Regions from separate parts of the Candidatus Villigracilis vicinus genome, predicted to be linked through region 1. Evidence: riboswitches for the same ligand, from Rfam matches in the RefSeq annotation. Region 1 holds a riboswitch; the other holds the start of a gene.
What was found. A riboswitch is a leader RNA that binds a small molecule or an ion and turns the genes downstream of it on or off. The one in region 1 is predicted to bind S-adenosylmethionine.
Positions count from the first base shown of each region.

Region 2: another riboswitch for S-adenosylmethionine. It lies ahead of IPG80_RS14840 (O-acetylhomoserine aminocarboxypropyltransferase/cysteine synthase family protein); the one in region 1 lies ahead of metK (methionine adenosyltransferase).

Region 1 is NZ_JADJDD010000006.1:80,773-85,200, reverse strand. It holds gene IPG80_RS06435 (C39 family peptidase) at 1-113, shown strand, start outside; gene IPG80_RS06430 (SUMF1/EgtB/PvdO family nonheme iron enzyme) at 131-1,078, shown strand; gene IPG80_RS06425 (SUMF1/EgtB/PvdO family nonheme iron enzyme) at 1,366-2,298, shown strand; SAM riboswitch class I at 2,414-2,518, shown strand; gene metK (methionine adenosyltransferase) at 2,601-3,815, shown strand; gene IPG80_RS06415 (ABC transporter ATP-binding protein) at 3,892-4,428, opposite strand, start outside.
Region 2 is NZ_JADJDD010000022.1:66,313-70,740, reverse strand. It holds gene IPG80_RS14850 (aspartate kinase) at 1-834, shown strand, start outside; gene asd (aspartate-semialdehyde dehydrogenase) at 944-2,005, shown strand; SAM riboswitch class I at 2,098-2,215, shown strand; gene IPG80_RS14840 (O-acetylhomoserine aminocarboxypropyltransferase/cysteine synthase family protein) at 2,331-3,623, shown strand; gene metA (homoserine O-succinyltransferase) at 3,706-4,428, shown strand, end outside.

The sequences.
Region 1 (4,428 bases):
TCTACCGCAAAGGAGATTACGACGCCGCACTAAAAGCCTGGCAAAAAGCAGATTCCATCAACCCTAATTTTTTTGAAGACCAGGCACGCAATGCCATGCAGCTTGTTCAATAGTCATTAAACGATAGACCATGATAAAAAAAATATACCCTCTCTTGATTCTCTTCCTTGTTGCCTGCCAGGCAGCGCCAACCTCCGCGCCTGAAGCGACCCTGACACCGTCAGTCACGCCGCTCCCCGCCACCGCCACAGAGACCAGTACCCCAACTTCAACACCTGTCCCAGCCGCAACCGCCACGGCGGATACTTTGCGTATTTCTGCCAAAGACGGCATGACCCAAATCCAAGTCGCTGCCGGAACCCTCTTCATGGGCGGCATGGATGTCTACCGCGAGAACGATGAGCAACCCGCCCATGAGGTGAAGATTCATTCCTTCTGGATCGATCAAGTGGAAGTGACCAACGGCATGTACGAATTATGTGTACAGGCAGGTAATTGCCGCCCGCCTCGAGAGATCCGTTCGGATAACCGCGAAGAGTATTTTGGAAACCCGGAGTTCCGCGATTATCCTGTGGTCTATGTTGCCTGGTTCGACGCAGATGCCTATTGCACCTGGGCAGGGCGCCGTCTGCCCACCGAAGCTGAATGGGAACGTGCCGCACGTGGAGACGATAAACGCAACTATCCTTGGGGGGATGAGGAGCCCAACCAATACAATTCCAACTCAGTGAATGTTGTTGGCGATACAACACGTGTTGGCTCGTATGCTGAAGGGGCAAGTCCGTTCGGAGCATTGGACATGGCTGGCAATGTCTGGGAATGGGTGGCAGACCTTTATCGCCCCAACTATTACAGTACCGCTCCATTGGAAAACCCACCGGGACCCTCCGCCGAAGAAGTGTTCAGCACCTTGCGCGTTATGCGTGGAGGTTCTTTTCAAGAAGATGGAATTTTTCTTAGAGTGGCAAATCGCAACTTTCTTGAAGGTCCAGACCCGAAAGCAGATCCAAATAACGAAGCGCATTATGGAAAAAGCTCCAGCCGCATCGGCTTTCGATGTGCCGAAGATGCCAATTAAATTCTTGTAAGTACAAGAGCAAAAAAATTAATGATCGCCCCGTTCCTTGGATGAAAATCCATTGACGGGGCGATCATGCTTAATATCGCTGAGATAACCAAAATCAAGAAGAAACAGGCTAATCGCCTGTGAAATGGTGTGATTAATCCCAGATTCCCTTTTCGATCCATGCAACTAACAAAGATGTAAGAAAAAAAAGTCCAAATCATTCCCACTTAACCCCCTTTGGGGGATTAGGCTTGCAATCCTTATTTTTTATACTGAGGGCAGATCAAAAGGAGCCAACTATGAAAAAGATAATCCCTATTTTTACTGTAATAGCGATCTTTGTCTCTGGCTGCAGCATGGGGAATGCTCAGCCAACGGCAATCGCCCTGCCAACCGCCCCAGCCACACTGACCCCAGCTGCGGTTAATGCGCCTGCCGAAGGTATCACTAATGGTGAACCCGGGCAGGAGCGTGTTTCCACTGCAGACGGCATGCCCGCTGCGTTCATCCCTGATGGTACCTTCCGCATGGGCGCATTAGATCCTGAAGAAAAGAAAGATGAAAAGCCGGATCACACCGTGACCATGAAGAATTTCTGGATGGATAAACTCGAAGTGACCAATGCCATGTATGCACTTTGCGTTCAAGCAGGCGCCTGCGAACCGCCGCAAACTTTTAAATCACAAGCGCGCGAGTCGTATTTCAATAACCCTGAATTTAACGACTTCCCGGTTGTATATGTCACCTGGCTCCAAGCCGATACATACTGCAAATGGGCTGGGCGCCGCCTGCCCACCGAAGCGGAATGGGAATATGCTGCGCGCGGAAATGACTTCCGCACATTCCCGTGGGGTGACGACCGCCCGGATTCCTCACATGGCAACTTTAACTATTTTGTTGGTGATACCACCCGTGTTGGAAGTTATCCCGCAGGTGCAAGCCCATACGGCATCCTCGATATGGCTGGCAATGTTACTGAATGGGTCTCTGACTATTACGATGGTGATTACTACGCCCAGGGCGCGAATGTAAATCCCACTGGTCCGAATGCGCGCGAGTTGTACTTCAACCGCGTGGTACGTGGCGGCAACTTTCAGGATGTCTTTGACGACGTCCGCCTTGCCAATCGCGCATCGGTCCGCGGCTCGAACCCAAAAGCAGATGATATTTATTCGGAAGATTATCTCGGCGAATTTTCTCCCAAGATCGGTTTCCGCTGCGCTTCAGACTAAGCCTCAATTTGTTTCTAAAACAGCCGCCGGGATGAACCCGGCGGCTTGTTTTTATTGACTCTCATTTTTTGCTATGGTATTATCCAACTTGTAATTGAATAGTCCTAAAAAGACGCTCTTATCCAGAGAGGCGGAGGGAACGGCCCTGCGATGCCTCGACAACCGGTCAACGAAAGTTGAGCACGGTGCCAATTCCGACAGGATAGCTGGAAGATGAGAGGGTAGCGAAAAGCATAGCTTGAATTGCCCTTTCTGCATGTCTGAAAGGGCAATTTTTATTCAATCAAGGAGAAACAAAAACAATGTCCAATACTTTTATGTCTTCCCCCAGTCTGATGTTCACATCAGAATCGGTGACGGAAGGGCATCCCGATAAGATCTGCGATCAGGTCTCGGATGCCGTTTTAGATGCCTGTCTTGAACAGGACCCCCGCTCGCGTGTGGCGTGCGAAACCGCTGTAAAAACCGGTTACGTCATGCTGCTCGGTGAGATCACCACCAATGCTCATATCAATTACGACGAACTCGTTCGCAAGACTGTAAACGAGATCGGGTATGACTCCAGCGAAAAAGGTTTTGATGGTAATTCGTGCGGTGTACTGGTCGCCATTGCCAAGCAATCCGGCGATATCGCCATGGGCGTCAATCAGGCACTCGAAACCCGCGACGGTCATCACCTGACAGATCAAGAAGTTGAATCCATCGGCGCAGGTGATCAGGGCATGATGTTCGGCTACGCTTGTAACGAAACCCCGACCTTGATGCCGATGCCCATTTACCTTGCGCACAAGCTCACCCGCAAACAAAGTGAACTCCGCAAGAGTGGCGCCATCTCCTGGCTGCGCCCTGATGCCAAGAGCCAAGTGACTATTGAATATTCCAATGGTCAACCCAAACGCATCGATACTGTACTCGTCTCCACCCAGCACGCTCCTGAGATCTCGCAGAATGAGCTCATTGAAATCATTACTGAAGAACTCATCATGAAGACCCTGCCCGAAAACCTTGTAGACAAGAAACTCAAGGTTTTCGTCAACCCGACCGGGCGCTTCGTGGTCGGTGGTCCGATGGGCGATGCCGGTGTGACCGGACGCAAGATCATCGTTGACACCTATGGCGGCATGGGTCGTCATGGCGGCGGCGCCTTCTCTGGGAAAGACCCCACAAAAGTGGACCGCTCTGCTGCTTACGCGGCGCGCTATGTAGCCAAAAACGTCGTCGCTGCAGGTCTGGCTGACCGCGTGGAAGTTCAGGTTGCGTATGCCATCGGCGTATCTCACCCGCTCTCTGTGAACGTGGAAACGTTTGGTACCGCTAAGATCGCGGACGAAAAGATCTCCGCGCTCATCGCAGAACACTTCGACCTGCGCCCCGGCGCGATCATCCGTGACCTCGGTCTGCGCAAGCCGATCTATCGCAAGACCGCTGCCTACGGTCACTTCGGTCGCGATGACATCGAATTCCCCTGGGAACGCACCGATAAGGCTGCCGCTTTGAAAAAAGCTGCTGGTCTGTAATAATTTAGATAGTAGTAAGGTAAAGCGCCTCTGATCTCTCAGAGGCGCTTTTTGATTAATTCTTTACTATTTTATTTTATGGCTTTTCTAAGCCATGTGCTGTCAACAACGCTTCATTCTCCAAAATTTCCGCGGTTGCGCCATCTGCCACAACACGCCCTTCATCCACCACAACTGTACGGGGAAAAAGTTCGCGCACCAGCGCCATGTCGTGCGTGGAAACCAGCATCGTGATGGGCAGGTCGCGCAGCAAGTTGATCAGTGTCCTGCGGGCACGCGGGTCAAGCCCGGCTGAGGGTTCATCCAGCACCAACAGACTAGGGTTCATCGAAAGCACAGTAGCGATCGCAATGCGCTTCTTCTCCCCCACGCTTAGGTGATGAGACAAACGATCACGATATGCAGACATGCGCACAGCTTCGAGTGCAGCATCCACGCGTGTGCGCACTTCTGCTTCAGGTAAGCCCATGTGCAATGGACCAAATGCCACATCCTCAAAGACAGTTGGTGAAAAAAGTTGGTCATCCGGGTTTTGAAAAACAAGCCCTACCATGGAACGAATGGCGGGTAGATTTTCACGAGTGAGGCGCATCCCTGCAATATCCACATCGCC
Region 2 (4,428 bases), on a different contig from region 1:
GGTTTTATCGGCGCAACCCCTGAAGGCGCCATCACCACGCTTGGTCGCGGCGGCTCGGATTATTCCGCAGCCATTATCGGCGCCGTGCTCCCTGCTGATGATGTCTGGATCTGGACAGATGTAGACGGCGTGATGACCACCGATCCGCGCATTGTGAAAGAAGCACAAACCCTGCCAGAGATCAGCTACAACGAAATCGCCGAACTCGCCTACTACGGTGCGAAAGTGCTGCATCCCAAGACCATCCGCCCCGTGTTGGATGCGGGCATTGGTCTGCGCATTTGCAACACCTTCAATCCCAGCCACCTTGGGACGCGCTTGATTCCCAGTGTGAAGAGCAATGGCAAGGTGGAAGGGAAAGTTATCAAAGCGGTGACCGCCATCCGCAAGCAAAGGCTCATCACCATTGAAGGGCGCGGTATGCTGGGCGTGCCTGGTGTCGCGGCGCGTGCATTCGGAGCCGTCGCATCCACGGGCACGAGCGTTCCGCTGATTACGCAGGCATCTTCGGAGCAGTCCATTTGTTTTGCCGTGCCTTCAGAGCTCGCCCCCACCGTGTTATCTTCTCTTGAAAAAGCATTCGCCAACGAGATCGCAGACGAAGACATTGACCGCGTTTGGTCCACCGAAGACATCTCCATCATCACCGTCGTCGGTGCAGGGATGCGGCACACGCCTGGCGTTTCGGGTCGTGTCTTCAGCAAGCTCGGCAATGACGGCGTTAACGTCCTCGCCATTGCGCAAGGTTCATCCGAAGTATCCATTTCGCTCGTTGTAGATTCAGCGGATACGGAAAATGCGGTCAAGGCGCTGCATGAGTTAATTGTGAAATAATATCTGTCAAAAGTCGAAGGTCAAAAGTTGCACAACTAAAGACCTTTGACTTTTGACCTTCGACAAATTCTGCATTCATCATTCAAAATTCATCATTCAGGAGTTTCTCATGTCCCAATCTCAAATCCCCGTTGCCGTACTCGGCGCGACAGGTTCGGTCGGTCAGCGTTTTATTTCGTTGTTGGAAAATCATCCGTGGTTCAAGGTGGTGGCGCTTGCCGCATCTGACCGTTCAGCGGGACAGCCCTACGCCAAAGCGACTCGCTGGGTATTGGATACGCCCATGCCCGAATATGCCCGTGACATGGTCATTGTCCCTGCCAACACGGATGCGGTACAGGCGAAGATCGTCTTTTCAGCCTTGCACACCGAGATCGCCAATGAACTGGAGCCTGCCTTTGCAAAAGCAGGCGCGGCAGTCTGCTCGAATGCGTCATCGTATCGCCGCGGAGAAGATGTGCCGCTGCTCTTGCCTGAGATCAACGCGGAGCACATTCAACTGGTGAAGCAGCAGCGCAAAAACAAAGGCTGGAGCGGATGCATTGTCACAAATCCCAACTGCACGAGCACGGGTCTCACGATTGCGCTCAAAGCCTTGGACGAGTCCTTTGGCGTGAAGAAAGTTTTCATGGTCTCATTGCAGGCGCTTTCGGGGGCAGGTTACCCTGGTGTGCCGTCGCTCGACATCATGGATAACATCATCCCCAACGTGGGCAATGGCGGCGAAGAAGAAAAAGTGGAATGGGAGCCGCGCAAGATGCTGGGCAAATTCAACGAAAGCAAAATTGATATGGCAGACATCCAATTCAGCGCGCACACCAATCGCGTGGCTGTGATCGATGGTCACACCGTGTGTGCGAGCGTGGCATTGGACAAACCCGTGGCGCCAGAAGTTGCGATTCAAGCGTTACGCGATTACGCGGCAAAACCGTCAGCGAGGAATCTGCCTTCGGCGCCCAAACCAGTCATCGAGGTCAGAGATGAAGCGGATCGCCCACAGCCAAGACTCGACCGTATGGCAGGCAAAGGCATGACGACAGTAGTCGGTCGCGTGCGCCGAGATCCCATCCTTGATCTTAAATTTGTTGTACTATCCCACAACACGATTCGCGGTGCGGCAGGTGCATCGATCTATAATGCTGAGTTGTTGGTGAGTGAAAATCTTTTATAGCATGACCCAAAAGGGTAGTCTTATTATCCGTTACGAAAAAGACTTGACACAATCATGAACCGCATGATATAAACCGCGAAATTAAATATTCGCTCTTATCCAGAGAAGCTGAGGGACCGACCCTTTGAAGCTTCGGCAACCAAACGAAAGTTCAGGTGCCAAATTCGGCAAATACGAATGACACAGTCATTCATATCTGGAAGATGAGAGGACGGTATAGACGTATACCTCTTCTTGTACTTTCAGAAGAGGTTATTTTTTTAATCTCTTCTGACGGGCGGAATTAATTTAATCCAAAAATTTTATGCAAGAGGAGATAATTCAAATGTCCACAATCAAAGATCGCAAGTTAGGTTTTGCCACCCGCCAGTTACATGCGGGCTATTCACCCGATCCCACCACTGGCAGCCGCGCCGTGCCGTTGTATCAAACAACGAGCTATCAGTTCAAGAACACGGAACATGCCGCGAATTTGTTCGCGCTCAAAGAGTTGGGAAATATTTACACGCGCTTGATGAACCCGACCACCGATGTGCTTGAACAGCGCATTGCTGCACTCGAAGGCGGCGTTGCGGCTCTGGCTGCAAGCTCGGGACATGCCGCGCAAGCACAGGCAATTTTCACGTTGTGCAGCGCAGGTGACCATATCGTTTCGTCATCCCGTTTGTATGGCGGCACGTACAACCAGTTCGCCTACACCCTGCCCAAGCTGGGGATCAATGTCACTTTTGTTGACCCAAGCGACCCGAAGAATTTTGAAGCAGCCATTCAGCCGAACACAAAAATTATTTACGGCGAGACTCTCGGCAACCCCGACATCTCCGTCTTCCCGTTTGAAGAAGTATCCGAGATCGCGAACAAGCACAAACTGATCTTGTTTATCGACAACACTTTTGCCACGCCGTATCTTTTCCGCCCGTTCGAATATGGCGCACACATGATCACCCACTCGACCACCAAGTTCATCACAGGCAATGGCACATCCATCGGCGGCATCATTGTGGATGGCGGCAATTACGATTGGAGCAACGGCAAGTTCGAGAATTTCAATACGCCCGATCCTTCATATCACGGTCTCGTGTATTCCTCCATCGCCGCGGCGGGACTTCCCCCATTTGCGATCAAAGCACGCGTGCAGGTTCTTCGTGACCTTGGCGCCTGCCAATCTCCGTTCAACGCATGGCAAACTTTGCTTGGGCTCGAAACCCTCAACTTGCGCATTGACCGTCATGTGCAAAACACGCAAGCTGTTGCCGAATATCTTGAGGCTCATCCCAAAGTTAGCTGGGTCAAATACCCTGGACTCAAGAGCCACCCCGATTATGCTCGTGCCAAGAAGTATCTTCCCAAGGGTGCAGGTGCAATTCTCGGATTTGGTATCAAAGGCGGCGCAGAAGCTGGCAAGAAATTCATCGAAAGCCTGCAACTCTTCAGCCATCTCGCCAATGTTGGTGATGCGCGCAGTCTCGCCATTCACCCTGCAACCACCACACACAGTCAACTCAGTGACGAGCAGCAAGTCTCCGCTGGCGTCAGCCCCGATTTCATCCGCTTGAGCATTGGTCTCGAAGACTTCGAAGACATCAAGTGGGATCTGGATCAGGCGCTTAACGCGTAAATGCAGAAGTCAGAATGCAGAATGATGAAATTTATTCATCATTCCGCATTCAACATTCATCATTCAAAAATGCCTGTAAAAAATCCCCTCCACTCTCCCCGCTCGAACCACTCTCGAAAACGAGAACATCTTCGTCATGGACGAAGACCGCGCCATTCATCAGGATATCCGAGCTTTGCGTGTTGCCATCCTGAACTTGATGCCCACCAAGATTTCTACTGAAACACAAATTCTACGTTTGCTTTCCAACTCGGCATTACAGGTGGAAGTCACCTTACTCAACACCGCCACACATGAATCCAAGAATACTGACGCAGACCATCTCATGGAACATTACGTCACCTTTGATGATGTAAAAAACGAAAAATTCGACGGACTCATCATCACAGGCGCGCCCGTTGAGCAGATGCCCTTTGAAGATGTGGATTACTGGCAGGAACTCCAACGCATCATGGATTGGTCAGAGACCAACGTTGAGTCCACCTTCCACATTTGCTGGGGAGCACAGGCGGGCTTGTATCACAAATACGGGATTCCGAAATATGACTTGCCCCGCAAGATGTTCGGCGTCTTTGAGCACCGCCTCTTAAATCGGACCGAAAGCCTGATGCGCGGCTTCGATGACATTTTCCTCGCTCCGCACTCCCGTCACACCGAGATCCGCCGCGAAGACATAGAAAAACATTCCGACTTGCAAATCCTTGCTGAATCTGATGATGCTGGTATTTACATCGTCAGTGACAAAGACGGACGCAATCTCTACATCACAGGTCACTCTGAATACGACCCATTCACCCTCAAAGGC